Regions from separate parts of the Mycoplana sp. 10N416 genome, predicted to be linked through region 3. Evidence: predicted binding sites of a transcription regulator. Region 3 holds the regulator's gene; each other region holds the start of a gene.

Region 1 (7,521 bases), on a different contig from region 3:
CCAGCAGGAAATGGCGGAAATCGCCGCCACGCACACCCATTGACGCGCTCGCAATCGAAACGCGCCGTCCCATAAACCATTTTCCGCGCGATAGCTTGCGCGCCCGAGCAGAGGACAATTCATGACCCGCACCATCGTCGCTTCCGCCACCCGCGAGATCGTCATCGGCTTCGACCAGCCTTTCTGCGTGATCGGCGAGCGCATCAACCCGACCGGCCGCAAGAAGCTCGCAGCCGAGATGATCGAAGGCAATTTTGATACGGTGATCAAGGACGCGCTCGAGCAGGTCGCCGCCGGCGCCACCATGCTCGACATCAACGCCGGGGTCACCTCGGTCAACCCGAACGAGACCGAACCGGGCCTGCTCGTCAAGACGCTGGAGATCGTCCAGGGCCTCGTCGATATCCCCCTGGCGATCGACAGCTCCGTGACGGCCGCCATCGAGGCCGGCCTGAAGGTCGCCAAGGGCCGCCCGCTCGTCAACTCCGTCACCGGCGAGGAAGAGAAGCTCGAGGCGATCCTGCCGCTGGTCAAGAAGTACGACGTGCCGGTCGTCGCCATCTCCAACGACGAGACCGGCATCTCGATGGATCCGGACGTCCGCTTCGCCGTCGCCAAGAAGATCGTCGAGCGCGCAATGGACCACGGCATCAAGCCTCACGACGTTGTCGTCGATCCGCTCGTCATGCCGATCGGCGCGCTCGGCGACGCCGGCCGCCAGGTTTTTGCGCTGCTGCGCCGGCTGCGTGAGGAGCTGAAGGTCAACACGACCTGCGGCCTTTCCAACATCTCCTTCGGCCTGCCGCACCGCCACGGCATCAATGCCGGCTTCATCCCGATGGTCATCGGCGCCGGCATGACGAGCGCGATCATGAACCCCTGCCGTCCGCAGGAAATGGAAGCCGTGCGCGCCGCCAACGTCCTCAACGGCACCGATGCGAACTGCACCAACTGGATCATGACCTACCGCGACCACAAGCCGGCCGCCGAGGGTGGCGCAGCAGCGTCTGCCGCACCAGCCCCCGCGGCAGGCCGACGTGGTGGTCGCGCAGCCCGCGCCGGCGCAAGGGCAGAGTAGCCCCAAGGTCCTCGCCGCGATGAAGCAACTGGCCGCTCCCCTCGCCGCATGATTCTGCGGTCATAACAAGTGAAAGCGGCAGTATCGGCCCTTGCCGGTTTGATGCCCCGCCACCAATCCGGTCGCCCGTGCCGCCCTCGGCATTGGCGGCCGTTTGCGTCTCTTGGCGGTCAACAAGGAAGGGCGACGCGTGAGCCCGCTTACCTCCTGAGGCAACGATCGCGTGGCGCAGCCGAAAGTTGCATGGCCCATGTTTGCGGTGCATGATTTCGCTCGCAATTTTCTGTGTCCCCTGAGAAGCTGAGGCCATGCGCTGTCGCGTCGACGCCGAAAGGAGACTCCCATGACTGCTCCTCGCCCGCCCAAGACCCGTATCGGAAACCACGAACTCCATCCAGAAACGCAAATGCTCAACTACGGTTACGATCCGGAGTTGTCGGAGGGCGCGGTCAAGCCGCCGGTATTTCTGACCTCAACCTTCGTGTTCCGTTCTGCCGAAGAAGGGCGTGACTTTTTCGACTACACCGCCGGACGCCGCGAGCCGCCGGCTGGAACCGCGAGCGGTCTTGTTTATTCCCGCTTCAATCACCCCAACAGCGAGATCGTCGAGGATCGTCTTGCCCTGTACGAGCGGACGGAAAGTTGCGCCCTCTTCTCCTCCGGCATGTCGGCCATAGCCACGACGCTGCTGGCCTTCGTCCGCCCCGGCGATGTGGTGCTGCACTCCCAACCGCTTTACGGCGGCACCGAGACCCTGCTGGCCCGGACCATGCTCAATCTGGGCGTCAACGCCGTCGGTTTCGCCGACGGCACGGACGAGTCGGCGCTGCGAACAGCCGCCGATGACGCGATAAGCAAAGGCCGCGTGTCCGTTATCCTGATCGAGACGCCCGCCAATCCCACCAACAGCCTGGTGGATGTCGCGATGGTCAGCCGTCTCGCGGACGCCATCGGCAAGAGCCAGGGGCATCGACCAATCGTCGCCTGCGACAACACACTGCTCGGGCCCGTGTTTCAGCGCCCGATCGAACATGGTGCAGATATCTCCCTCTATTCGCTGACCAAGTATGTCGGCGGTCATTCCGACCTTATCGCCGGCGCAGCACTCGGCGCGAGGACAGTGATGAAACCGGTCAAGGCGCTACGCGGTGCGATCGGCACCCAACTCGATCCGCATTCCTGCTGGATGCTTGGCCGTTCGCTCGAAACCCTGTCGATCCGCATGGAGAAGGCGGACGCCAATGCCCGGTTGGTCGCCGACTATCTGCGCGATCACCCCAAGGTCGAAACGATCCACTATCTTCCGTATCAAGATCCTGACGGCCCGGTCGGCAGGCTTTTCCAACGCCAATGCACCGGAGCAGGCTCGACCTTCTCCTTCGACATCCGGGGCGGGCAGCCGGCGTCCTACCGCTTCCTGAATGCCCTGCAGATTTTCAAGCTTGCCGTCAGCCTGGGTGGGACGGAATCGCTTGCCAGCCACCCGGCGACCATGACGCATTCAGGCGTACCGGTGGAGGTGCGCCAACGCATCGGCGTGCTGGTTTCAACGATCCGCCTGTCGATCGGCATCGAGCATCCGGACGACCTGATCGCTGATCTTGCCCAGGCACTTGACCTGGCTTGAAGTCGCCTGGTCTTGGCCGGCGATGACGCCGCCGTTGACAACTCGCTCACCGAGACCTGGAACTCGTTGCGGTTGACCGGTTGGGCCTATATTGCGCCGCTGTACTATTCGGCTAACGCACCCGAGCCCGGAGGCGATCGGTAACGAATTCCATGACCAGCACGATGGCGAAGATCACCAGAATGATGGTGGAAGCGTTCTTGTACTGGAAAAGATCGAAGGCGACCTTCAACTCCTGACCGATGCCGCCGGCGCCGACCAGTCCGAGCACCACCGAAGCACGGACCGCCTTCTCCAGCGCGAACAACGTCGTATTGATGAGCGAGGGCATCGCATCCGGCAGCACCGCCCCGCACAGCACCGAGAGCCGACTTGCGCCGATCGCGAACAGCGCCTCCTGCGGCTTCTCGTCGGCATCCTCCATGGCTTCGGCGAAGAAGCGGCCGCAGAAGCCGATCGTGTCCACCATGATCGTCATCGTCCCTGCCACCGCCCCCAGCCCGACGGAGGCAACGAAGATCAGCGCCCACACCAGGTCCGGCACGGTGCGGAACAGCGAGACGAGCATCTTGAAGAAATGCCGGAAGACGCCCACCGGCGAGATCGCCTTGGACGAAAGCCAGGCGATCGGAAGGCTGATCGCGACCCCGATGACCGTCCCGACCAGCGCAATCTGGAAGGTCTCGATCATCCGCCAGAACACGCGCTGCAGGAAGGCGCTCTCGAGATTGGGCGGCAACATGCGCCCGACCAGTTCCGCCATCCGGGGGCCGCCCTGGGCCAGTTGCGCCGGCGACGGCGCCACCTGCTGCAGGGACGCAACAAGCAGTGCGCCGGCTGCGACCAGAAGTGCAAAGGACAGCGGCGATAGGCGCGTCAAGCGCGCCGGCAGTGCGCTCTCAGCCATGGAAGACCTCCTGGAGAGCTGCGCGCGTCACGTTCGCGGTCGGCTGGTCGAAGAGGATGGAGCCGGATTTCAGGGCGATGATGCGGTCGGAAAATTCGAGCGCATGGTCCATGTCGTGCGTCGTGTAGATCAATGTGGTGCCACTCTCTTGCGACAGCTGTGAAAAGAGCGCCATGACATCGCGGCCGGAGGCCGGATCGAGACTTGCCGCCGGCTCGTCGGCGATCAGGAGCTTCGGTTTTCGGACCAGCGCCCGAGCAATTGCGACACGTTGTGCCTGGCCGCCGGACAATTCATCCGCCCGTGCCGCAGCCTTGTGGCAGAGGCCGACCTGGCTCAGGGCTTCGTGCGCGTCACTGCGCCATTGCTGCCGGGCAATCGATTGGTGCCAGGCGTGCCAGGCACCCGCCAGGCCGAGCTTGCCCTGCACGACGTTGGTCAGGACCGACTGCCGGGCGACCAGGCCATGATGCTGGAACACCACGCCGATGCGCTGCCGCAACCTTCGCAACTGGCGCGGCGAGGATGTGACTCCGATGCTCTCGCCGAGAGTGCGGACCTCGCCGCCATTGAGCGGCAGGAGCCCGATCAGGCATTTGAGAAGCGTCGATTTTCCAGCGCCGTTGGAGCCGATCAGCGCAACCCGCTGGGTGGCGGACACCATCAGTTCGATTCCGGAAAAGACCGTCTTCCCGTCCGCATATTTCTTCGTAACGCCGCGGGCGCAAATGATCTCGCTCATTGTAGGTATCCTGGTCGCTGGAAGATTGCTTGTTGCGACGAAGGCAGCCGGCTGATCCGGCTGCCTCCAAGGTCGGAGATGGAGCGATATGCTCAGTTGACGAAGTCGGTGAAGGTTTCGACGCCGATGGTGCGGTACATCGAGCGGACATAGTCGTAGTCGCTGTCCTTGACGTCGGTCAGGAAGAAGCCGCCCTTGAACTTCTTGTTGTCCTCACCGGTCAGAACGGCCTGCATCAGTTCGTTGCCCTTGGCTGCGAAGGCATCGCGCACGGCATTGAAGACCTCATCCGAGATGTCCTTGCGCGCGACCAGGATGTCGTTCGGCAGGTCGCGGCCACGGGCAATCACGGCAAAGGCCTTGTCGGGAAATGCTTCGCGCACGGAAGCGAGATGGCCGAAGTTGAGGCCGATGGCGGCAATGTCGCCGCGGGTCAGGGCCTCGGCGGCGACGTTGCGGGAGATGATGACCGGCTCGTAATCCGTTCCATATTTCAGGCCGAAGTCTGCGAGCGCCTGGGCCGGGCCGAGATGCTGCGAGGTGGAGCCGACGGAGCCGAAGGCGACCTTCTTGCCCTTCAGGTCCTCGATCGAGCGGATCGGACCATCGGCCAGAACCGCGATCTGGGCGAAGTAGTCCGGGCGCTGCCAGGCCACGACGATCTTGGACTGGCTGAGTTCCTTCATGACGACGTACTCGGCAGGACCGGTCAGAACCAGATCGACCTGGCCCGAATTCAACGCCTCGACGGCCGTGGTGCGGGATGCGACGGGATAAAGCTCGATCTCGAGACCGGTGGCTTCTTCCAGCGCAACCTCGAAGGCGCCGAACTCCTGCTGCAACGCTTCAAGACCCTCGATGTCGGTGACTGCGAATTTAACGGGATCGGCAAGGACCGGCATTGCGGTTGCAAGCGTAAGCGCAAGGGCGGCTGCGAATTTGCGGATCATGATTTTTCCTCTGCTGTGTAGACAGGATGCGTTCGACGCGATACCTGTATAGACAGCAGATGACGCCTGCATGACACCTTGCCGTGAGATGAATTACCCATAAGGATCGCAGATGCACTGGACCATCAGGGGCGGCCGCGCGCTCGCCGGAGACCGCTTGTCGTCCGCCGACATTCACGTCGCAGAGGGGCAGATCGTCTCGACCCCCGATAGCGCCACACAGGTCATCGAAGCGGAGGGCTTTCTGGTGCTTCCCGGTATTGTCGACATCCATGGCGACGGCTTTGAACGCCAGATCATGCCGAGGCCCGGCGTGCGCTTCGATACGGCGCTTGCGCTTCGCGACACCGACCGGCAGCTCGTGGCGAACGGCATCACCACCGCCTTTCACGGCGTCACCATCTCGTGGGAACCGGGTCTGCGTTCGGTGGAGGCGGCAGCGGACCTGATCGCGGAACTGATGCGAATGCGCCCTTCGCTGCGATGCGACACCCGCCTGCATCTGCGCTGGGAAACCTTTGCACTGGACCAGTTGCCGCTGGTCATGCAGTGGCTGTCGCTCGACCCCAGGCCGATCATCGCGCTCAACGACCACACGACCGGCACGGTCATGAAGGGCACGATCGCCCGCAAGATCGGCCAGATGGCATCGCGCTCGGGGCTGAGCCAGGAGGCCTACACGGCGCTGCTCGACAGCGTCTGGTCACGGCGCGCCGAGGTGCCGGCCGCCATCGACCAACTCGCGGGGGCGGCCAGGTCTTCGGGCAACATTCTGCTCGCGCACGACGAGGCCTCGCCGGAGGAACGGTTGAAATTCCGGCAGCTGGGCGTCATGACCTCCGAGTTTCCGCTCAATCGCGAGACCGCTGAAGCGGCGCGCGCGGCGGGGGAACACATCGTCCTTGGCGCCCCAAACGTCGTGCGCGGCGGCAGCCATAACGGCGCACTCGACGCAACGGATGCCGTCCGCGCCGGGTTCTGCAGCGTGCTTGCCAGCGACTATCACTATCCGTCGCCCCTCCACGCCGCCTTCAAACTGGCCCGGCCCGACTTCGGCGATCTGGCTGAAACCTGGGCCCTGGTGTCGACCAATGCCGCCAAGGCAGCCGGCCTGGAAGACCGGGGTACCTTGCGACCGGGCATGCGGGCGGACATGATCCTGGTCGATGCCAGCGACCCAACGCATCCGCACGTGGTCGCGACAATGGTTGGCGGCGACCTGGTCTATTCCGCCGGCGGCCACGGACTGTCCGCCCCCTCCATGACACGAATGGCGGAAGGCGCCCGGGCATGAAGACAAGCACCGGCTCGGCTCCCGGACTCGACAAGGGCACCGATCTCCTGACCGGCTTCGAGGACGTCGTCGTCCGGCCGCGCAACGACATGCCGATCTGGCAGCAGATCTACGACCACATCCTCGGGCTGATCGAAAACAATTTCCTGACGCCGGGCAGCCAGTTGCCCGGCGAAAATCATATGGCCGAGAAACTCGGCGTGACCCGCATCACGCTCCGGCGCGCGTTGCAGCAATTGCAGCGCGAAGGCCATCTGACCGCCCGCAAGGGCGTCGGCATTTTCGTGCGCAGCCTTCCCTCCGTCTTCACGGTTCGGGACGACCGCCCGTTCCTGGAGAACTTCAATGCAGGCGGCAAGAAGGTCGTAACTCAAACGCTGGTCCTGTGCCGCGAGACCGTAGCCACCGCTGCGGCAAGGAAGCTGGCGCTCGGCGATGACGAGGAAGTCATTCGGCTGTGTCGGATACGGAGCGCCGATGGCCACCCCCTCTACGTCAACACCAAGATCTTTCCGGCCAGCCGCTTTCCGGACTTCGAAGCCGTCTATCTGCGGCAGCAATCGGTCACCGATGTCTTCCGAGCCTACGGCATCACCAAGTATCACCGGCACGAAACCCGTGTCAGCGGCGGCTTTGCCTCGCCGGATGAAGCCGACATGCTGAAGCTGACGCCGGGAACGCCGGTTTTCCGGGTCAACGCCATCAATCACGACGAACAGTCCCGACCGATCGAGTGGACGCTCGGATGCTGGCCGCTGACCTCCGTGGAATTCGTGTTCTGACCGTGTCAGCGCCGGGCCAGAAAGGTAATCTCCTCGGCCGCCGCAAGCGCATGCGCGGCAACGCCCGGCCTCCTTCGCAGATCCTTTCGCCTTTAATCGCTTTCGCCGGCGGAAATGATGCTGGCAGATCTTTCCATGTCG
Region 2 (7,521 bases), on a different contig from region 3:
TGTTCCAATTCTTGGCCGAGCCGGCAAAGACGTTGATGTCCGTATCGCCGCTGATGCCGGGAACGACGCCGGTGCTGGTGTATTGCCAGAAGGTCCACTTGCGGCCGTAGACATTCTCCGGATGGTCCGCGACCGAGCGCAGCCAGAGATGATAGTTGCCGAAATAACCGACCATGTTCTGGCGATGGAAATCGACGGTCGTATAGATGATCGGCCGCTTGCCGTAGTGGGATTCGATCCGGTCGAGGAAGCGTTGCAGATCCGCGCGCACGACCTCGGGCGGCGGGCGCTTGCGGCACGTCGGCGATGCCGGGTTCCATTCGGCATCGAGCACCGGCGGCAGCAATGCGGCGCTCTTCGGGACGTTTCTGATGAACCAGTCCGCCTGGTCGTCGGGCGTCGAGCAGAAGTAGTAGAAGTGGTATGGCGCGTGCGCGACCCCGGCGGTCTTTGCACCGCGCCAGTAGTCGTCGAAGCGTTGATCGATCCGGTCCGTGCCTTCGGTCGCCTTGATGAAAGCGAACGAAACACCCGAGTCCTTCACGGTCGGCCAGTCGATGTCGCCGTTCCATTTGGATATGTCGATGCCGTGAACCTGGTGGGCATGCGGGGTGCGCGCGCCGAAATCCTGGGGATCCTTGTCCTTGAAGCGCGGCTGCGTCGATGTGGTGGAAACGAGATCGTAGTCGGTCATCGTGCACGATGCCGTGAGAAGGGCAAGCGGCAGAAGGGCCACAATGAACCGGCGCATGAATGTCCTAGCTATAGAATTTCCGGGATACTGCCTGTCATGCGAGATTCGGTAAAGGGGCCCCGCGCTTGCTGCACGAGGCCCCTCTCATTTGATTGTGGCAAATTTCCAGTGGCTGGGCGCAGTGGCCGGCACTGAGGTCCGCCGGCCGGCCACCGCAATGTCAGAACTTCCAGCCTACGCCGAGCATGAGCGAGTTGCTGCTCAGGTCGGTGTTGACGCCCATCAGGTTCTTGTCGCCGTAGTCGGTGTAGCGATATTCGGCGCGGCCGATCAGGTTGTCGGTGAAGGCGTGCTCGAGGCCGGCGCCGATCGTCCAGCCGTTGAAGGTCTTCTTATCGCTGTCGCCAGTCTCGCGATCGCGCAGTTCGGCGTTGGTGAAGGCATAGCCGCCAGTCCCGTACACCAGGGTGCGATCAAAGGCATAGCCAACGCGGGCGCGCAGCGATCCGCTCCAGTTCGTCTCGAGCTCCATCGGGATGCCGCCGAGATCGAACTTGTCGCTGTTCCAGTCGTACTTCACGTCGCCTTCAAGGCCCATGACCCACGAACCCATCTGGTAGTTGTAGCCGGTGTAGCCGCCCAGTGCCCAGCCGTCCAAGCCCGGGCTGGCGGATACGCCGGCGTCATCCGTATCGGCCTCGGTCCAGTCGTAGCCGGTCATCGCACCGACATAGAAGCCATTCCAGTCATAGATACCTGAGACTTCGGTGATCACTGGCGCCACCGGGGCCTCGACCGGGGCGAGATCGGCCGCCCGGACCGACGTTGCCGCAGTAGCGAATACGAGCGCGGCAGCACCGATGTAGAGTGATTTCATGGTTGTCTTCCTTCTGCTTCGAACCATGCAAACGCAGCCCCAAGCGTCAGCAAACGAGATACACCACCCCTCTCAGTCGAGGGGTCACACAGAAAGGAGCGCAAAATCGGGCAGGCAGACAGGTTGGGGCAGAAGGCGGGTCAGGCTGGCATTTTTGCAACACCGATCCAGGCGTAGCCGCCATAGGGCGTCGCCGTCTGCAGCGTTGCTCCTCGTCGCTGCGCTGCGCTGCGCATCACCTCGAACAGGTCGGCGCGTGGCTGGACGTGAAAGCGTTCGAGCCAACCCCGCAAAAGGCGGCGGAAGAGGAGCGGCAGGCGCTCCTGCTGGCCGAAGTCGACGACATGCAGCGACCCGCCGGGCTTCAGAGCGGCGAGGGAGCATTCGACGGCGCGTTCCCATGCGGGGATCATCGACAGGGCATAGGAAATGACGATGTGATCGAATCCGGTTTCGCCGAATTCTCCGGCGGAGAAACTCGCGGCATCGGCGACATGCAGTCGCGGCGCGCTGACTCCCTTGCGAGCAAACCGCCTGTGCGCCGTCTCCAGCATCTCTTTCGAGATGTCGAGACCAAAAAAGCGGGCATGCGGGTACAGGCGCGCCATGTGCTCGATATTGCGTCCGGTGCCGCAGCCGACTTCCAGGATCGACTGTCCCGCCTCTGCTGGGATCTGCTTAAGCAGCCGGTCGCGCCCGAACAGATAGTATTTGCGCGTCAGGTCGTAGAGGTGGCGCTGATAGCGATACTGCCGGTCCATCCGCTCGGCATGGCTCGTATCGGCAGGTAGCGGGTGCAGTTCGAAGTCCGCCGACATCAGGCCCGCTTCCTGTAGATGTGGAAGCCTCCGTAGATGGCCGAACGGTCCCGCATACCGAGTTCGATCGAGCGTTCGCGCTCATAGGTCCACAGGTCGAGTAGGGCGGGGGAGAGCTTGCCGTCCAGGATGCTTCTTTCCGCCGCTGTCCGGAAGATGACGATCGCGTCTCGGGAGGCGGTTCGGGAGATCTCGCTCCAGAGCGCGTTGATCTGGTTTTCGTTCATCCAGTCCTGGGCATCGAGCAGCACGAAGCGATCGACGGAACCTGCCGGCTTGCCGGCCAGAAGCTCGGTGAAACTTGCGTGGTGGACGCGAACCCGGCCGGCATTGGCGCGAATTGCGGCATAGTGATCGGCCCGCAGATAGTCCGGCGGCATGCCTTCCTGCTTCTCCGGATAGCGCCGCGCAAACGCCTGCCAGGCGAAATAATTGTCCTTCAGCGGGAAGTGACAGGTCAGCTTCTCAAGCCGCCGCCTCAGAACCGGCGCCAGTGAGTTGTCGTCGCTGAGGCTCGCCAGTTCGTCAAACTGTTGCGGCGGGATCCCGAGCCCGAACAGGGACGCCTTTCGTGATGTCATCCAGCGAATCAGCGGACGATCGAAGAGGGGAGCGAGGCGGGTCTCGAAGAACTGGCGCTGCTCGCGCAACGAACGAGCCTCGACAAACTCCCGCGGATCGAGACCGTGGAGCCGCGCGACGATGTGGCCAAGCAGTATGAAGCGGCCGAGCAGGCCGGTGCGATAGATGTTGCGGCTGAAGACGTCGACGCGGCGCCGGCCGAAAGCGCCACGCCCATTCCAGTAGTCACGCGTCTGCGCATCAAGCATCGGTTCGATGAACAGGCTGTAGGCTTCGCGGTTGGTTGTGGCGTGGTTTCCGCCGAAAAAGCGGCTGACGTCGGCATGCGACGGCAGGTGCCGGAAGGCTGCCAGCTTCAGCCGGTTCAGGGCGACATGGTGCGGGTTGAGATCGACGACGTCGATCGCTTCCGGGGTGCGGGACAGATAGGCGAGCATGTTGCAGCCACCCGAGCCGATCGTCACGACGCGGTGTCCGGCGGACAGCTCCATTGCTTCGATGTCGACGGCCGGATCTTCCCAGATCTGCGGATATACGAGGCCGGAGAACAGCAATCCGAAAAGGCGTTCGGACAGCCCCTCCAGTGTGCCGGCACGATGTTGAAGCAGCGCCGCCTTCAGCTTCTTGTTGCGCCCGTATCCCGCGTTTCTGGCCAGTTCGCTCATGACACATCCCATTCGGTGGATCTGCGGAAGCGATATCTGCCGTCGGCTACAGTTTGATGACTGCCGCCAGCGGCATGCGGCAGCAAGCGCTCGCGTTCCACCGCAATATTTCTGTCACGGCATGGGGCTTTTCTTGCGGGCCAATTCCTGATTGTCTGCGAGCGAACGAGGGTAGGCAATGGCACGATATCGGCGGGCTGCGGCGAAGGCACTGTTCGGCAGCTGCGTGTTTCTGGTCGTCACAGGCAGTTGGCTGATCGTTCGGCCTCCGGAACTGCTGCGGGTAGGATCGTCCTATGCGGCCAAGATCGTTTGCTCCAATGTCTTCATTGCGCGGCGCAATGCCGCCGCCGTGCTCGATGAAGACGTGCAAGCGCCCGGCCATCCGTTGCTGCGGCTGATGCGCCAGTCCGTCGACTATTCGGAAATGACGGTCACCGCGTCGCTGCTCGGGCTGTTCGCGCCGGGATATGCGGCCTACCGCGAAGGCTTCGGTTGCACGTCGGTTCCGGATGGCGATTTGCTGACGGCCCGGCAGGTGGTGGCCGAGGTGCCTCTTCCGAAAATCGCGGCCGGACCCGCCGATCAGCCATGGCCGGCGGGGGAGCATGGCGGGAGCGATCCGCGCTTCGCAAGCATTCTGGACGATCCGGCCCTGCTCGGACCGGGCGTTCGAGGTGTGGTGGTGATTCATGACGGCCAGCTCGTGGGCGAACGCTATGGCGACGGGTACTCCGTCGATATGCCGCTGATCGGCTGGTCGCTGACCAAGACGGTCAATGCGGCGCTCGTCGGCCGTCTGATCCTGCAAGGGCGGCTGTCGCCGGCACAGGCTCTTCTCTTCCCTGAGTGGCAGGTCGACGCGCGCGGAAAGATCACCGTGGCCGACCTGCTGGCCATGCAAAGCGGTCTGGTCTTCGACGAGGACTATGGCGACGTCACGGATGTGACGAGGATGCTCTTTCTGGAGCCGAACATGGCCCGTTTTGCCGCCTCGTTTCGGCTCGCGTCCAATCCGGGAGAAAAGTTCAGCTATTCCAGCGGTACCGCGGTCCTGCTCTCCCATGTCTTCATGAACGCGGTGGGGGATCGGTGGCGGGCGCTGTCCTATCCGACCACGGCCCTGTTCGCGCCGCTCGGCATGCGCAGCGCCGTGATGGAGACGGACGAGACGGGCATCTTTGCCGGTTCGTCCTACATGTATGCGACGGCGCGCGACTGGGCGCGCTTTGCCCAGTTTTTGCTCAATGACGGCCAATGGAATGGGGAGCGGTTGCTGCCGGAGGGATACGTGGCTGCGATGGGAACGCCGACGCCCGCCTCTGACGGGGCTTACAGTCATGCGCAAAGCTGGATCCACGGGCCCGGCGACGTGCCGAACGCGCAGTACGGATTGCCGAAGGACACGTTCTGGATGCTCGGCCATGACGGCCAGGCGATCGCGGTGATCCCGTCCAGAAAACTCGCCGTCGTCCGCCTGGGGCTGACGCCTTCCGCTCTCGGTTATCGTCCGCAGGAACTCGTGAAGCGGATCGTCGACGCACTCGACCGTGGGACGTGATCTCGCCTATTTCAGGCCGGTTTCTTCGAGAAGGCCCTTGCGCTTGGCGGTGTAGTAGTAGCCGCTGGCATAGAGGCGGACCGCGCCGTCGTGCTGGTTCTCAGCCACCATCCAGGCGCCGCGGAGATATTTTGCGCCATACTTGATGTTCGTCTCGGCGTCAAAGAGGCCGTCCGGCGCGCCGGTATATCCCATGCCCTTGGCCGTGTTGTAGCGGATCTGCATGAGGCCGTAATTGCCCCGGCTGTAAGCCTTGGGATTGTATCGGCTCTCGCGCTTGATCACGCGATGCAGCAGTCCTTCCGGGATCTCATAAAGGGCTGCGTACTTGGTGATGAGAGCATCAATCGGCGTTCCGGATTTCTCGAAGGCTTGCGAAGCCTGGGGAACGCCCGGCTTGGCCTGGGTCGCCGCAAAGGCCACCGGCTGCAACGTCGGCTTCGCCATCGGGATGATCTGGTGCGAAGCGACCAACTGTTCGAGCCCCTCCGGTTCACCGGTGTCGAAGCCGGGCTCCATCACCGCCGCCTCGAACGAGGCCGGCATGAATTTCTGGGAGGAGGGGGTCGTGCTGGTCGGAACCGGAACTGCCGAAGCGACTGCAGCCGTTTCGGTTGCCGCGTCGGGTGCGGCCGAAGCAATCGCCAGTTCTGCGTTGCTTGCGCGGGTCGCTTCGATGGCTGCCGTCGTCTGCGCGCCATCATTTTCCGTTGCCGGATCTACAATCGGTGCCGGCAGGGCATAGGCGGTCATTTCCGTGCCGGGCTTGGCGATCGGCATCACCGTCTGCGCCGAAGCCATTTCCTCGACCGGGGTCTCGATCACACTGGCGCAGCCGCCCAATACCAGCAGGGCCGTGGCGCACCCGGCCGACAAAAAACGTTTTGCAGGGATTGGGAATCTGTCCGCCATCAGTCGCTCTCGTTCTGCCTTGAGGCTCGGAAACGGAGCGTTTCCGGCGTGGATGCAAATCAACGGCGCTTCGACCGTGCTTCGTCAAATAGCCGATCGGGGGGCCTCGGGCAACCCGAGACGCTGTGCCAAGTGTCACGCCGCCGCCCGTCGAAGCCCGGCGGTCAGCAGGCCTGCTCCGATCAGTAGCGATCCGCCGACGCGGTTGACCACCTTCTGGACACTGGGTTTGCGGATCGTGCCGCGCGCCGCCGACGCCATGAGTGCATAGGCTGTGGCGTTCGCCGTGGCGAGCACAAGGAACGTGATCTCGAAGATCACCATCTGCGGCAGGACCGGCCGCGACAGGTCGAGAAACTGAGGCAGGAAGGCGACGAAGAAGACGATGCTCTTGGGGTTCAGCGCCGTCACGACGTAGGCATGCGCAAAGATGCGGAACGGTTGCTCTTCCGTCGCCGTCCCATTCTCCATGCCGCCCGTTCCAGCGATCGGCGCTCGCCACAGCTTGATGCCGAGCCAGACGAGATAGGCCGCGCCGACCCACTTCAGAACGGTAAAGATCGCAGCCGACGTTGCCAGCAGGGCGCCGAGACCGAGCATGGAGGCGGTCATCGCGGTGAAATCGCCGAGGGCGACGCCGGCAACGGTCGCCCCGGTGGTCCTGCGGCCGTGTCCCAGTGCATAGGAGATGACGAGCAGGATGGTCGGTCCGGGGATCGCCAGCATGATGGAGGAGGCCGCGGCAAAGGCGAGCCAGTGCTCGAAGGACATGAAAAAGCTCCCCTGAACGTTGGTAGAGGGGAGCAAGCCATCTGCGCGAGATGGCGTCAAGATGCAATCTTCGGCCCCGGGGGGGGGCTGAGTGTCCTCAGCCGGCCGGCGTCCACTTCTGGCCGATGGCGTCCATCATCTCGCCGAACCACTTCGCGCTGGTATCAAAGTGCTTGCCGCCCTTGATGCGCGGGAACTCGATCGTGCGCAGCTTGCCGTTCTGGCCTTCGTCATGGCCGGTCACGCCCGACACCTTGTTGAGGGCGCTTTCGACGGCGAGGTCGACCATGCTCTGGATGAGACGCAGGTCGTCGCGGTTGGCGGGGGCGGAGCGGGCATAGTAGCCGGATTTCTGCACCATCGCGCGCTCGGCGCCGAGAAGGGCGGCAAACTGCTTGGAGAACCAGTTGCCGACATTGATCGTGTCGATCTTCACGTGGCCGAACGCATCGCGCTTGACCGTCTCGCCGGCAGCTTCACGCTCCGCGACGATCGCGTCCAGGCAGGCGCCTTCGGACACGAACAGGGTGACGAAACCGTTCTTCTCCATCTCCTTCTTCAGGCGCTCGGCTTCGGCCTGCAGGTCGAAGGCCATTTCCGGCAGGTACAGGCCGTCGATGTTCTTCAACTGCGCATCCATC
Region 3 (7,521 bases):
CGGCATGCCCGGCGCCAGGATCGATCCGTCTTCGGCATAGAACGCGGCGATGGCCTGCGGGTCCTTTGTCGCGACCGCCTTCAGCCAGGCCTCGTCATTCTTCAGAATCTGCTGCTTGTCGGCGTCCGAGTTCGCCACCGGCATATCGGCCGCCATCACGACGCCGATTGTCATCGGCACGAGAAAGGCAAATGCGCGGATCATGGCCTGCTCCTCGACGAGCGCGGCGGCCGGACGAAGCGGTCACCGCGGTCGTACTGTCCAGCGTGCGCGCAATTCTAACACAAAAGCGGACGCCGGGGCGGGCGTCCGCTTTTGCAACAGATCGAGTGCGTCAGGCGGCGGTGACTTCGCCAACCTCGAAGCGGTACGTCGTCGAACAGAATTCGCACGTTGCCGCGATATGGCCGTCGGTCGCCGTATGCTCGACCTCATCCGGCGACAGGCCCGACAGCACCGCCTTGAGCTTGTCGCGCGAACAGGAACAGCGGTCGAACACCGCCTGTGGCGGATAGACCCGCACGCCGCGCTCATGGAAAAGCCGGAACAACAGCCGCTCGGTTCCGACATTCGGATCCGTCAGCTCGTCGGCATCGATCGTCTCGACGAGCGATCGGGCTTCGGACCACTTGTCGTCCTCAGCGATGCTGTGGCCGACTTCCTCGCCGTCTCCGCCCGGCAGATCCGCCTGGCGCATGCGCTCAGGCGACTCCGGCAGAAACTGCGCAACCATGCCGCCCGCACGCCAGCGGTGACGGGCTTTGCCGTTCTCATCGCGGTCGAACAGTTCGGCCACGCCGAGGCGAACCCGCGTCGGAATCTGTTCCGACTGGCGGAAATAGACTCCGGCGATCTCCTCGAGCGTGTGGCCGTCGAGCGCGACGATGCCCTGGTACCGCTGCATGTGAGCGCCCTGATCGATGGTGAAGGCAAGGATACCCTTGCCGAGCAACTCGTGCGGGGCGACCTTGCCGGACTGTACCGCTTCCTCCAGCGCGTCGGCGTCGAACCGGGCATAGGCGCGCACGTTCTCGGGGCTGGAAAAGTCCGCGACGAGCAGATCGACCGGGCCGTCGCTCTTCGTCTGCAGGATCAACTTGCCCTCGAACTTCAGCGACGTGCCGAGCAAGACGGTCAGCACGATCGCCTCGGCCAGAAGGCGCGCGACGGGCTGCGGGTAGTCGTGTCGCTCGAGGATCGCGTCGAGCAACGGCCCAAGCTGGACCGCGCGGCCGCGCACGTCCAGGCCTTCCACCTGGAACGGCACGACGTGGTCGTCGCCGGCAAAATCGAGTTCGCCAAGTATCGGGGCTGGCTGGGCCATATTTCGCTCCTTCAACGCCATCGGCCGTCCGGCGGGATGCTGGCCACACCTGCCTGCGACGGCTGCGTTCTTCAGTGATTCTGCGCTATCGCCGTCGGAATGATCTCACATCCGGCGGATGCGACGCCAGCGGCGCCGCTGCAACATCGGGGTTCGCGCCATAGATCGTGGCGCGTCAAGCCGTTTTCAATAGGGCGTGAACGGCCGGTCAAATGGCGTTCAGGCACCAGGCAAGGATGGACTTCTGCGCATGCAGGCGGTTCTCCGCCTCGTCGAAGACGACCGACCGCGGTCCATCGATCACCTCATCGGTGACTTCCTCGCCGCGGTGCGCAGGCAGGCAGTGCATGAAGAGCGCGTCCTTGTCGGCCTTCTGCATCAGCGCCTCGTTCACCTGGAAGGGCTGGAAGATGTTGTGGCCACGGGCGCGGTGCTCCTGGTTCATGGAAACCCAGCAGTCGGTAACGACGCAGTCAACGCCGGCGACGGCCCGATCGGCGTCGTGGCAGAGCATGATCTCTCCGCCATTGTTGCGCGCCCAGTTGAGGATCTTGTCCTCCGGCTCGGAGCCAAGCGGCACGGCCATGTTCATGCGATAGCCGAAGCGGGCCGCACCCTCGACGAAGGAATGCAGCACGTTGTTGCCGTCCCCGGTCCAGGCGATCGTCCGTCCCTTCACCGGTCCGCGATGCTCCTCGAAGGTCATGATGTCGGCCATGATCTGGCAGGGATGCGTCAGGTCCGTCAGGGCGTTGATCACCGGCACGGTCGCATGCTCGGCCATCTCCAGCAGGCGCGCATGATCGGTCGTACGGATCATGATCGCGTCGACATAGCGCGACAACACCTTCGCCGTATCGCCGATCGTCTCGGCGCGGCCGAGCTGCATCTCGGTGCCCGACAGAAACAGCGTCTCGCCGCCGAGCTGGCGCATGCCGACGTCGAACGAGACCCGGGTGCGGGTGGAGGGCTTTTCGAAGATCATCGCCAGCATCTTGCCGGCAAGCGGCCTGTCGGCCGTGCCCTCCTTGGTCGCCGCCTTTCGCACCTTGGCGTCGTCGATGATCGTGCGAAGATTCTCGGCCGTCATGGCGGAGAGGTCGAGGAAGTGTCTGGCCATGCTGTCAGTCCTGCTGTTTGAGCCTCGGCAACGCCTCAGGCCTGCTTCTTCTCGGCGCTCAGTTTCTCCGCCGCCCGTTCGATCCGTGCCAGCCCCTCGCGCGCCTCTTCGGCCGTCGTGACCAGCGGCGGCAGCAGCCGCAGCACGTTGTCCCCGGCCGGGACGAGCAGCATGTGTTCCGCGCGAACCGCCTTGAGCAGGTCGGCCGAGGGAACCTTGGCCTTGATGCCGAGCATCAGGCCCTCGCCGCGGACATCCTCGATGATATCCGGAAAGCGGTCCGCCAGCGAGGCCAGGCCCTGACGCAGCACGAGCGCCACGTCGCGAACGTGTTCCAGGAACCCCTTTTCCAGCACGACGTCCAGGACCGCGTTGCCGACGGCCATGGCCAGCGGATTGCCGCCATAGGTCGAGCCATGCGTGCCCGCGACCATCCCGGCCGCAGCCTCCGCCGTCGCCAGGCAGGCACCGAGGGGAAAGCCGCCGCCGATGCCTTTCGCGACCGCCATGATGTCCGGCGCGACACCGGCCCATTCATGGGCAAACAGCCTGCCTGTCCGGCCGACGCCGGACTGCACCTCGTCAAGCACGAGCAGCAGCCCATATTCGTCGCAGAGCGCGCGCAGTTCCCGCAGAAACTCCTTCGACACGACGCGGATGCCGCCTTCGCCCTGTACCGGCTCGATCAGGATTGCCGCCGTCTCTTCCGTTATCGCGGCCTTTACGGCGGCGATGTCGCCGAAGGGCACCTGATAGAAGCCGGGCGCCTTGGGCCCGAAGCCTTCGAGATACTTCTCCTGGCCGCCGGCGGCGATCGTCGCCAGCGTCCGGCCATGGAAGGCCCCCTCGAAGGTGATGACGTGAAACTTGCCGGGATGGCCCTTGGCGAAATGATAGCGCCGCGCCGTCTTGATCGCGCACTCCAGCGCCTCTGCGCCGGAATTGGTGAAGAACACCTTGTCGGCGAACGTCGCGTCGATCAGCCGCTTGCCAAGCGTTTCCTGTCCCGGCACCTCGTAGAGGTTCGAAACGTGCCAGACCTTGTCGGCCTGGCTCTTGAGGCTGTCGACCAGATGTGGATGGGCATGGCCGAGCGAATTGACCGCAACGCCGGCGGCAAAGTCGAGATAGCGCGAGCCGTCTTCCGCGATCAGCCAGACGCCTTCGCCACGCTCGAAGCGCAGCGGCGCACGCAGATAGGTCTCGTAAAGCGGCGTGGCATCAGCCATGGCGCGTATCTCCTTCGCAGCGGATGCGGAAATCCATTCCCGTCTTGAGCTTTCCGTGTGGAAAAATGAAAAATGCCGCCCTGCGGCGGCCGCGGCACTATCAGCATTTCGGGGGTCGATGTCAATAAAAGTAGCTTCCATCCGTTCCGCCTCAATTGATCGCGTAGACGGACCCGAATTGCGCGCGGAAAGTGTCGCCGGGCAGTCACACCAAACTAGCAAGTTGGGGAAAACTGGAAAATCGATTCGGCCTGAATCGGGCGACTCTTGTCACAGAGTCCCCCTGTCAGTAGGTTAAAAGTCAATTGCTAGACTGCATGCGGCGGAACTAGTCACCCACAGTATCAAGGCGTTCCGTGCTCCGGAGCCATCCGGGGCATTGGCGACGGATTCCCGGTAGCGAACGCTGGAATGGAGGCGATAGGATGAACTGGACAGACGAGAGGGTCGAGAAGCTCAAGAAGCTCTGGTCCGAAGGACTGAGCGCCAGCCAGATCGCAGCACAACTCGGCGGCGTCAGCCGCAACGCGGTCATCGGCAAGGTGCACCGCCTCGCCCTTCCCGGTCGCGCTAAAGCCGGCGGCACGCCGACGGCGACACGGGCCAAGCGGCCGGCCGCCGCGCCGCGCCCCTCGAACTTCGCCCCGCGGGTCGTGACCCGCACCGTCGCCCGTCCGGCAGGCGCGACCGTCGTCAAGGAGGAAGTCGCGTTTGAGTACGACGACGCGCCGCTCGCGCGGATCAACACGAACGTCGTCTTGCCGATGTCGCGTCGGCTGGAACTGACGGAACTCACCGAGCGCACCTGCAAGTGGCCGAACGGCGACCCGCTGACGGACGATTTTCACTTCTGCGGCAACGAGTCCCCGGACAACTCGCCCTACTGCCTCTTCCATCAGCGCCTGGCTTACCAGCCGTCGGCCGAACGTCGGCGCATGCGGTAACCGGCGACACGCTGGAAAGAGACAGAATTGCAAACGGGCCCCGCGGGGCCCGTTTTTCGTTTCCGATTGTTTCCAGCCGATCAGGCCTCCAGCGAATAGCCGGCCCCGCGCACGGTGCGGATGACGTCCTGCATGTTGGAGAAGTTCAGCGCCTTGCGCAGACGGCCGACATGCACATCGACCGTGCGCTCGTCGACATAGATGTCATGTCCCCAGACGCCGTCGAGCAGCTGCGAGCGCGAAAAGACGCGCCCGGGAGAGGTCATGAAGAACTCGAGCAGGCGGAATTCCGTCGGACCGAGGCGCACCTCGCGCGTCCGGCGATGGACGCGGTGCGTCTCGCGGTCGAGTTCGATATCGCCGCACTTCAGCAGCGTCGAGACCACTTCCGGCCGGGCGCGCCGCAGCATCGCCTTCACCCGCGCCATCAACTCCGGCGTCGAGAAGGGCTTCACCACGTAGTCGTCGGCACCGGTGGCAAGACCCCGCACCCTTTCACTCTCCTCGCCGCGGGCCGTCAGCATGATGATCGGCAGGCGTTCGGTCTCGGAGCGCTGGCGCAGGCGGCGGCACAGCTCGATGCCGGAAACGCCGGGCAGCATCCAGTCGAGGATCAGGAGATCCGGTTGACGCTCCTGCAGGCGGATCTCCGCCTCGTCGCCGCGCAGGATCGTATCGACCTCGAAACCCTCCGCTTCGAGATTGTAGCGCAAGAGGACGCTCAGCGCCTCTTCGTCTTCGACCACGGTAATCTTGGGAACCATGCCTTGCGAACTCCGGCGTTCTAGAATTCAAACAATGCGACGCAGATCATTCCTTCTCCGCGCCGACTGAGGTGGTGTGATCGTCCTTCGGGCGCTCGCCTTCCGGTGGCGCACCCGTCGCCATGTAGAAGATCGTCTCGGCGATGTTGGTGGCATGGTCGCCGATGCGTTCGATGTTCTTGGCGCAGAACAGAAGATGGGTGCAGGGCGTGATGTTGCGCGGGTCTTCCATCATGTAGGTCAGAAGCTCCCGGAACAGCGAGGTGTAGACCGCGTCGATCTCGTCGTCGCGCTCGCGGATCTCCCTGGCCTTCTCGACGTTGCGCGACGCATACACGTCGAGCACTTCCTTCAACTGCATCAGTGCCAGTTCCGCGAGATGCTCCAGGCCGCGGGCAAGCTTGCGCGGCATGCCGGAACTCTGCACGGCGATGACGCGCTTGGCGTTGTTCTTGCCAAGGTCGCCGACGCGCTCGAGTTCCGCAGCGATGCGGATCGCGCCCATGATCTCGCGCAGGTCCGCCGCCATCGGCTGGCGCTTGGCTATCGTCAGGATCGCCTTCTCGTTGATCTGCCGCTCGGCAGTGTCCAGGATGACGTCTTCGGAGATGACCTTCTGCGCCAGCGCGGCATCGGTGTTGACCAGGGCGCGCACGCTGTCGCCCACCATCTGCTCGGCGGTGCCGCCCATCTCGGAGATGCGGCGCGCAAGGTACTTCAATTCTTCGTCGTAGACGGAAGCGATGTGGGGCGATGACATGGTGTTATCCTCAACTGGCGCCATGGCGCCGGGTATTCATTTGCGACGTTGCACCGGGTTCAGCCGAACCGGCCCATGATATAGTCCTGCGTGCGCTGGTCGTCGGGGTTGGTGAACATCTTGTCGGTGTCGTTCTCCTCGACCAGGTTGCCCAGATGGAACATGGCGGTGCGCTGCGAAACGCGCGCGGCCTGCTGCATCGAATGGGTGACGATGACGATCGTGAAGTTTTCGCGCAGCTCGTGGATCAGTTCCTCGACCTTGGCGGTGGCGATCGGATCGAGCGCCGAGCAGGGCTCGTCCATCAGGATCACCTCCGGACTGACGGCGACGGCGCGGGCGATGCAGAGGCGCTGCTGCTGGCCGCCGGAGAGGCCCGTGCCGCCTTCATGCAGGCGGTCCTTCACCTCGTTCCAGAGACCGGCCTTTTGCAGACTGTGCTCGACGACCTGGTCCAGATCCGCCTTGTTCTTGGCGAGACCGTGGATGCGGGGCCCGTAGGCGACGTTCTCATAGATCGACTTCGGAAACGGGTTCGGCTTCTGGAACACCATGCCGACACGGGCGCGAAGCTCGACCACATCGATCGCGGGGTCGTAAATGTCGTCCCCATCGAGCGTGATCGCACCGGTGACGCGGCAATTGTCGATCGTGTCGTTCATGCGGTTGAGCGTGCGCAGGAACGTCGACTTGCCGCAGCCGGACGGGCCGATCAGGGCCGTCACCGTATTCTCGCGGATGTTGAGGTTCACGTCGTAGAGGGCGCGTTTGTCGCCGTAGTAAACGGAGACATCCCTGCCGATCATCTTGTAAGGCACAGAGTTCATCTTCTTTTCCAGCGCTTCTTCAGCCACGGCTTCGGTCATGATGTTCATCTGCTTCTATCTCACTACCAGCGGCGCTCAAACCGGCGCCGCAACAGGATTGCGCCAAAGTTCATAATGATGAGGAAGACGAGCAGGACGATGATCGCCCCCGAAGTCCGCTCGACAAAGGCGCGCTCGGCCTCGTTCGCCCACATGTAGATCTGTACCGGCAGGGCCGTCGACGGATCGAGCGGCGTGGCGGGGACGTTGGCGACGAACGCGACCATACCGATCAGGAGCAGCGGCGCGGTCTCGCCGAGCGCGTGCGCCAGCCCGATGATCGTGCCGGTCAGGATGCCGGGCATGGCAAGCGGCAGGACGTGGTGGAAGATCGTCTGCATCTTCGAGGCGCCCAGCCCAAGGGCGGCCGCACGGATCGACGGCGGAACGGCCCGCAAAGCCGCGCGTGTGGCAATGATGATGGTCGGCAAGGTCATCAGCGTCAGCACCAGACCGCCGACGAGCGGCGCCGAGCGCGGCAGGCCGGCAAAGTTGATGAATACGGCAAGCCCGA
Region 4 (7,521 bases), on a different contig from region 3:
TGCATCGAGGTTCGACAGCGGCTCGTCGAACAGGAAGACCTTCGGATTGCGGACGATCGCCCGGCCCATGGCGACGCGCTGGCGCTGGCCGCCCGAAAGTTCGCGCGGGCGGCGTTCCAGCAGGTGCTCGAGTTCCAGTGTCTTTGCGGTGGCGCGCACCCGCTTGTCGACCTCGTCCTTCGGTGTGCCGCGGTTGCGCAGGCCGTAGGCCATGTTGTCGTAGACCTTCATATGCGGATAAAGCGCATAGTTCTGGAACACCATGGCAATGTCGCGCTCGGTCGGACCGACGGCGTTGACCACCTTGCCGCCGATCGCGCAGCTGCCGGCCGAAATGGTTTCCAGGCCCGCGATCATGCGCAGAAGCGTTGACTTTCCGCAGCCTGACGGGCCGACCAGAACGCACAGCGCCTTGTCAGGAATGGCGATGGAGACGCCTTTCACGGCTTCGACGCCGCCGGCATAAACCTTGCGGACGTCCTTGAGATCGACGGTTGCCATTATTTCTCCGTTTCGACGAGGCCGCGGACGAACCAGCGCTGCATCAGCACCACGACGATGATGGGGGGCACGATTGCAAGCATGGAGGTGACCATCACCAGATGCCACTCGGTGTCGGCATCGGCAAATGAGATCATCTTCTTGAGCGCAATCACGATGGTGTTCATGTCATTGCGGTTGGTGACGAGCAGCGGCCAGAGATATTGCGTCCAGCCATAGATGAAGAGGATGACGAAGAGTGCTGCGATGTTGGTGCGCGACAAGGGCAGCAGGATATCCTTGAAGAAACGCCAGGGGCCGGCGCCATCCACACGTGCCGCCTCGACCAGTTCGCCGGGTATGGTGAGGAAGAACTGGCGGAACAGCAGCGTCGCCGTGGCCGATGCGATCAGCGGCACGATCAGGCCCGTGTAGGTGTCGATCAGGCCGAGATCGACCATCACCTTGTAGGTGGGCAGGATGCGCACCTCGACCGGCAGCATCAGCGTGATGAAGATCAGCCAGAAGAAGAACATCCGGCCGGGAAAGCGGAAGAAGACGATGGCATAGGCCGACACGATCGAGATGATGATCTTGCCGACGGCGATGCCGAGAGCGACGATCGTGGTGTTGATGAGCAGCGTCGCGACGCTGACCCCGCCGATGCGGCCGACACCGCCGAACAGCGCCTCCGAATAGTTCTCGATGAAGCGGTCGCCGGGCAAAAGCGGCAGCGGCGGCCGCAGGATCGTCTGCAGCGAATGTGTCGAGGCGACGAAGGTGTAATAGATCGGGAACGCCACGATCAGGATGCCGAGGATCAGGACGGCGTGCGCCAGCCAGATGCCGGCAGCCGACTGGCCGATCATCAGCTTGTCATGGCCGCTTGCGGGCGGAAGCGTTGACGGCTCAGCCATAATGCACCTTCCTCTCGACGTAGCGGAACTGGATCGCGGTGAGCGCTATGACGATGGCCATCAGGATCACCGACTGGGCGGCCGAATCGCCGAGGATGAGATTGACGAAGCCGTCGTTGTAGACCTTGTAGACCAGCGTCTCCGTGGCCTTGCCCGGCCCGCCGCCGGTGACGGCGTGGATGATGCCGAAGGTGTCGAAGAAGGCATAGACGGTGTTGACCACCAGCAGGAAGAAGGTGGTCGGCGCGAGCAACGGGAAAACGATCGTCCAGAAGCGCTTGTTCTCGCCGGCGCCGTCAATGGCGGCAGCCTCGATCAGCGTCTTCGGGATCGCCTGCAGCCCGGCGACGAAGAACAGGAAATTGTAGCTGATCTGCTTCCACGATGCGGCCGCGACGACCAGAACCATCGCCTGGTTGCCGTTGAGCAGCGGATCCCACCTTATGCCGAGCCAGCGCAAGCCATAGGCGAGCGAGCCGATCGAGGGATTGAACAGGAACAGCCACAGCATGCCGGCAATCGCCGGCGCCACGGCATAGGGCCAGATCATCAGCGTGCGGTAGAGCCCGCGGCTGCGCACGACCTTGTCGGCCATGACGGCGAGCAGGAGGGCGACACTCATGGCAACCGCCGCGGTGGCGACGGAGAAGACGATCGTGACGTGAACCGAATTGAGGTAGTTCGGATCCGACAGCACCTTCCTGAAATTGGCGAACCAGACGAATTTGGAGGACAGCCCGAAGGGGTCCTCCCGGAGCATCGACTGGTAGAGCGCCTGGCTGGCCGGCCAGTAGAAGAACACCAGCGTGATCGCCAGCTGCGGCGCGACCAGCAGATAGGGAAGAATCTTGTTGGGAAAGACGACGCGTGGGGACAATGCGAGCCTCTTCGGCGGCTGGGTCATCGGCTTGTTCGTGGAGGCCCACACCGCAGCTCGGTGCGTGCAGCACCCTCGCCCCGGCCGATCGGACGAGTGACGATGCCATGCTAACGTTGCGATGCCTCTCTCCGCGGAAAAAGGTGGTGAGCGCGGCGAACCCGATTCAGGGGCCGCCGCGCCCACGGCATCAGTTGTTGATCGCGTCCTGGATCGCCTTGTTGCCACGCTCAACGGTATTGTCGAGCGCCTGCTGGGCGGTCTGCTGGCCGGCGAGCATCTTCTCGAGCTCCTCGTTCTCGATGTCGCGGACCTGCGGCAGGTTGACAAGGCGGACGCCCTTCGAATTCTCGGTCGGCGCCTTGCCCATCATCTGCTTGATCGGGATCTCGCGGGCCGGGTTCTTGTCGTAGAAGCCCGACTTCTTGGTCTCCTCGTAAGCGGCGAGCGTGACCGGAAGGTAGCCCGACACCTGGTGCAGGCGTGCCTGGATCGGCGTCTGCGACAGGAAGTTGAAGAAGGTGGCGACGCCCTTGTACTGCTCGTCCGGCAGGCCGGCGAAGACCCACAGCGATGCACCGCCCGGGATGGTGTTCTGCGGCGCGCCCGCTGCATCCGCCTCGTAGGGCAGCTGGCCGGTGCCGTAGTTCATGCCCGACTTGACGATATCGCCGAGACCGCCGGAGGATTCGGTGAAGATGCCGCATTCGCCGGCGAGGAAGATCTGCTTGGCTTCCGACGTGCGGCCGCCGTACTTGAACGTTCCGTCCTTGGCGAGCTCGGCGAGTTCCTGGAAGTGCTTGACGAAGGTCGGGGCATTGATCTTTAGCTCGACGTCCGTGCCGCCGATGCCATTCTCGTTGGTGCCGTAGGACAGGTTGTTCCAGGCGGCGAAATTCTCGGTGTGGATCCAGGTCAGCCAGGTCGAGGTGAAGCCGCAAGGTGCGGCACCGCTCGACTTGATCTTCCTGGCCGCATCCCAGACCTCGGACCAGGTCTTCGGCGGGTTGTCGACGTCGAGGCCGGCCTTCTGGAAGATGTCCTTGTTGTAGTAGAGGATCGGCGAGGACGAGTTGTACGGGAACGACAGCATCGTGCCATCGGGCTTGGAATAGTAGGAAACGATGCCCGGCAGGTACTGGCTCTTGTCGAAGGCCTGGCCGCCCATCGACAGGATCTCGGCAACCGGCTTGATGGCGCCCTCGGCGGCCATCATCGTGCCCGTGCCCGCATCGAAGACCTGCATGATCGCCGGCGGTTGCTTGGCGCGGAAAGCGGCAATACCGGCATTCAGCGTCTCGGGATAGGTGCCCTTGAACACCGGAACGACCTTGTACTCGCTCTGGCTCTCGTTGAACTCCTTGGAAAGCTGCTCGACCACCTCGTTGTTGGCTCCCGTCATGGCGTGCCACCACGAAATCTCGGTGACCGCGAATGCGGAAGTGCTGGATAGCAACGTGAATGTGGCGGCAACTCCGGCCGCGAAGCCTACGATCTTCATGTCTCGCTCCCGTTCTGGTTGGCGAAAGGTTTAGTCTCGCGGAGAGCAGTATTGTCAGTTTATGACAGCCATACAACAGTTTTGTATCGCCACATGAAAGTCGCATGCGAAGCTTCTCGATGGTGATTTCAAGTTGCAGCGTTATACCCATACCGTATAGCAAACCCATGCGCTCAACATCCGCGCCGCCCGCAACCCGTATTTGGTTGTCCTGATGTCACCCCTCCAGGTGTCCCGTGCTTGTGGCGGATGCACACCCACGGCTCCTTTGGGCACAGACAAGTAGCCGCACCTGTTGATCCAGAGTATATTGAGAAAAGGAGGTGCGTCATGCGCCGACCTTTCCCATTAGCAGTCGCTTTGGCATCGCTGATCGGCTTTCACGCTCAGGCCGAGATTCTGATCGGGGCCGCCGGCCCGATGACCGGCAAGCTGACCTGGATCGGCGAGCAATTGCAGCGAGGCGCAGAGCTTGCGGTTCACGACGTCAATGCTCAAGGGGGCGTGCTCGGCCAGTCGGTTCGGCTCATCATTGCCGATGATTTTTGCGACCCGGATCAGGCCACTGCAGCGGCCAAAAAGCTGGTGGCCGACAGAGTCGTCTTCATCGTCGGGCACTACTGTTCCGGCGCATCGATTCCGGCGTCTGGGGTCTACGAGGCGGCAGGAGTGCTGCAGATATCTCCAGGTTCCACAAATCCACTCCTGACGGAGCAGGGTCGTGCCAATGTCTTCCGCGTCATTCCACGCGACGATGCGCAGGGTGCGACCGCAGGGGACCTTCTCGCCGACCGGTGGGGCGGGAAGAAGATTGCGATACTTCATGACGGGACCACCTATGGCAAAGGCCTGGCGGAGCAGACGAAGAAGCGGCTGAACAGCCGCAACGTGACCGAAGCAATCTACCTTCAATATGAACCGGGCAAGAGCGACTATGCAGCGGAGGTTGCCAAGCTCAAGGAACAAGGCATCGACGTGATCTATGTGGGCGGGTACCATACTGAGGTCGCATTGATGGCGAGCGCCGCTCGCGATGCCGGTTACCCGGTTCAGTTCGTGTCCGGCGATGCCATGGCGACCGAGGAACTGGCGCTGATCGCGGGGCCTGCCGCTGAAGGCCTTCTTTTCACCTTTACACCGGATGCGCGCCGAAACGCCGAAGCCGCTGCGGTCGTCGCCCGCTATCGCGCGGAAAATTATGAGCCCTATGCCTATACCCTGCTGACTTACGGCGCCATCCAGGTCTGGGCCCAGGCTGTCGCCAAGGCCGGTTCGCTGGAGATCGGACGGGTGATCGACGCACTCCACAAGGGCGAGTTTTCGACCGTGCTCGGACCGATCGCTTTCGACGACAAGGGCGATCTGACGCGGCAAGTCTGGGCGTGGTACGTCTGGAAGAATGGGGAGTATGTGCCCGTAGAATAGGCCCAGGATCAGGATTGGCAAACTGCTGGCGGGCCGGCGAATTTTGAGCATCCGGCGCGACAGAGGCGAGCCGCATCAGCCGGAATGGAGGCGATGCATAACCGTCTCGGCATACGTGGCCGCTTGTTGCTTGCATTCTTCGCTCTCAGCGCCATCAGCATGCTGTCGAGCGCCGCTGCGATCTATGCGCATCGGGAAGTCGGCTCCGTCGTCGCGCACATCACGCAAAGGCGGATGCCCTCTGCCCTTGTTGCGCTGCAATTGTCTCGACAAGCCGAACGGGTAGCGGCCGCCGCGCCGTCCATGCTCGCCGCAACGAGCGCGATAAAGCGTGCCGAGGTGTCCGCCGCCATCTCGGTCGAGATGGCACGTCTCGAAACGCTGCTCGGGTCACTCAAGGGCAGCACGCTTGGAACCGAGTCCGCAGAGATCGAAAGTGCGGTCCTTGGCCTGGAACGAAACCTGCGGACGCTCGACGATCTGGTTGCGACGAGGCTGACGGTTGTCGACCGGAAGCAAGAGCTGTTGCGCCGGTTGGGTGCTGCGTCGACGGCGGGCCTGCGTCTGATCAATGCCGGCACGCTGGTTGCGAACTCGAAAATGGCGGCCTGGCAAAAATTGGTCGCTGGCTCTGACGCACCGCCCGAGCAGCGCGCCGCAGCGGCAGAGAGCGCCTTGCTGGCGATCGTAGGTTATCTTCCCCAACAGAAAGCCCAACAGGAGATTGCCGCGGTCAATGATGCGCTGCTGAAGGCCGCCAATACGCCAACGTCCGGCGATCTTGCGCTGAGCATCTTTCCACTGCAGCGTTCCCTAAACAGCCTCGAGGCGATCGTCCAGCAGATCGAAGCCAAGTTGCAGGCCCGCTTTCGGGATCGAGTCGCCGAGTTCAGGGCATTGGCCGAAGGCGACGCCGGAATTCCGGCCGTTCGCGGACGCGAGCTGGCCATTCTGGCCGAGGGCGAGAAGCTCGTGGCCGAGAATGAGAGGCTTTCCCGGGACCTCACCGCTGCGGTTGATCGTCTTGTAACCGCTGCTCACCGTGAGATCGCCGATGCCGGACGAGAAACGTCGGCCGTACAAGCTTTCGGGACGGGGGTCGTTCTCGGCTCCGCCCTGCTGACGCTCGTCAGCTCGATCATGGTCGTCTGGCTCTACGTCGACCGCAACCTTCTCGCCCGGCTTGCGAGCGTCAGTCAGAGCATGCTGGCCATTGCCGGGGGCAATCTGCGAGTGCAGCTGCCCAGGCCGGCGAGCGACGAGATTGGCCGCATGGCCGAGGCGCTGCGGCTCTTTCGCGACACTGCGATCGAAGTGGAGGAGAAGAACCTGCGCGAAGTCGCCGAAGCCCGCCAGCACCTCGTCGACGCGATCGAAAGCATTTCCGAGGGTTTTGCTCTCTACGATTCGGAGGACATGCTCCTCCTCTGCAACAGCCGCTACCGCGAAATTCTCTATCCGGACATGGATGATACCGTCATTTCGGGCGCCCGGTTCGAGGCAATCATCAGGGCGGCTGCGGAGCGCGGGCTTATAGAGAATGCGGTTGGTCGCGAGGAGGAATGGATCGCCGAGCGCCTGCTCGCGCATCGCAATCCAACCGGAACGCATGTCCAGCGCCGCAGTCCGGACCGCTGGATCCAGATCAGTGAGCGCCGGATCTCGGGCGGCGGGACGGTTGCGGTCTATTCCGACATCACCGAGCTGAAGCGTCGAGAGCAGGATCTGTCCGAAAAGTCGATCGCCCTCGAGGCGCTTTCGAGCAAACTGGCCAAGTATCTCGCACCTCAGGTTTATAATTCGATCTTCAGCGGCCAACAGGACGTGAGGATTGCGAGCCAGCGCAAGAAGCTGACGATTTGCTTTACCGATATTGCCGGTTTCACCGAAACAACCGACAAGATGGAGTCGGAGGAACTCACGCAGATCCTCAACCAGTACCTGTCCGAAATGTCCAAGATCGCCTTGGAGTTTGGCGCTACAATCGACAAATATGTCGGCGATGCCATCATGATGTTCTTCGGCGATCCCGAGACGCGCGGCATCAAGGAAGACGCCATTGCCTGTGTCTCGATGGCGCTTGCGATGCAGAAGCGAGTGGGCGAACTCGGCGAGATCTGGCGCAGCGTCGGAATAGAAACGCCGCTCCGCTGCCGGATCGGTATTCACACGGATTATTGTACCGTCGGCAATTTCGGCAGCGAAGACCGGATGGACTACACGATCATCGGGGGTGCCGTGAACCTGGCCGCAAGGCTGGAGCAGGAGGCAGCCCCCGGCTCCGTCCTTATCTCCTACGAGACCTTCGCGCAGGTGAAGGA

What was found. The regulator PhoB, encoded in region 3, activates phosphate uptake and scavenging genes when phosphate is short. The targets are predictions, from matches to a motif close to TGTCATNNANCTGTCAT.
Region 1: a site for PhoB is predicted at 5,364-5,380, ahead of AC1DDS_RS13710 (alpha-D-ribose 1-methylphosphonate 5-triphosphate diphosphatase). Genes of this name have one in related genera too.
Region 2: a site for PhoB is predicted at 3,682-3,698, ahead of AC1DDS_RS14555 (BtaA family protein). Genes of this name have one in related genera too.
Region 4: a site for PhoB is predicted at 3,837-3,853, ahead of ugpB (sn-glycerol-3-phosphate ABC transporter substrate-binding protein UgpB). Genes of this name have one in related genera too.

Annotation. Positions count from the first base shown of each region.
Region 1 is NZ_JBFTIM010000006.1:63,724-71,244, forward strand. It holds gene AC1DDS_RS13680 (methylenetetrahydrofolate reductase) at 1-43, shown strand, start outside; gene AC1DDS_RS13685 (methyltetrahydrofolate cobalamin methyltransferase) at 122-1,078, shown strand; gene AC1DDS_RS13690 (cystathionine gamma-synthase family protein) at 1,422-2,705, shown strand; gene phnE (phosphonate ABC transporter, permease protein PhnE) at 2,818-3,612, opposite strand; gene AC1DDS_RS13700 (phosphonate ABC transporter ATP-binding protein) at 3,605-4,354, opposite strand; gene AC1DDS_RS13705 (PhnD/SsuA/transferrin family substrate-binding protein) at 4,447-5,304, opposite strand; gene AC1DDS_RS13710 (alpha-D-ribose 1-methylphosphonate 5-triphosphate diphosphatase) at 5,417-6,598, shown strand; gene phnF (phosphonate metabolism transcriptional regulator PhnF) at 6,595-7,380, shown strand.
Region 2 is NZ_JBFTIM010000006.1:249,889-257,409, reverse strand. It holds gene AC1DDS_RS14570 (glycoside hydrolase family 25 protein) at 1-751, opposite strand, end outside; gene AC1DDS_RS14565 (outer membrane protein) at 915-1,571, opposite strand; gene AC1DDS_RS14560 (class I SAM-dependent methyltransferase) at 1,712-2,389, opposite strand; gene AC1DDS_RS14555 (BtaA family protein) at 2,389-3,636, opposite strand; gene AC1DDS_RS14550 (serine hydrolase domain-containing protein) at 3,815-5,197, shown strand; gene AC1DDS_RS14545 (lytic transglycosylase domain-containing protein) at 5,204-6,109, opposite strand; gene AC1DDS_RS14540 (LysE family translocator) at 6,245-6,880, opposite strand; gene AC1DDS_RS14535 (pyrophosphate--fructose-6-phosphate 1-phosphotransferase) at 6,978-7,521, opposite strand, start outside.
Region 3 is NZ_JBFTIM010000004.1:439,293-446,813, reverse strand. It holds gene AC1DDS_RS11415 (YybH family protein) at 1-204, opposite strand, end outside; gene AC1DDS_RS11410 (Hsp33 family molecular chaperone) at 335-1,324, opposite strand; gene argF (ornithine carbamoyltransferase) at 1,533-2,444, opposite strand; gene AC1DDS_RS11400 (acetylornithine transaminase) at 2,480-3,673, opposite strand; gene AC1DDS_RS11395 (GcrA family cell cycle regulator) at 4,099-4,617, shown strand; gene phoB (phosphate regulon transcriptional regulator PhoB) at 4,698-5,381, opposite strand; gene phoU (phosphate signaling complex protein PhoU) at 5,428-6,141, opposite strand; gene pstB (phosphate ABC transporter ATP-binding protein PstB) at 6,201-7,016, opposite strand; gene pstA (phosphate ABC transporter permease PstA) at 7,031-7,521, opposite strand, start outside.
Region 4 is NZ_JBFTIM010000006.1:123,085-130,605, forward strand. It holds gene ugpC (sn-glycerol-3-phosphate ABC transporter ATP-binding protein UgpC) at 1-501, opposite strand, end outside; gene ugpE (sn-glycerol-3-phosphate ABC transporter permease UgpE) at 501-1,349, opposite strand; gene ugpA (sn-glycerol-3-phosphate ABC transporter permease UgpA) at 1,390-2,301, opposite strand; gene ugpB (sn-glycerol-3-phosphate ABC transporter substrate-binding protein UgpB) at 2,465-3,775, opposite strand; gene AC1DDS_RS13980 (branched-chain amino acid ABC transporter substrate-binding protein) at 4,106-5,200, shown strand; gene AC1DDS_RS13985 (adenylate/guanylate cyclase domain-containing protein) at 5,294-7,521, shown strand, end outside.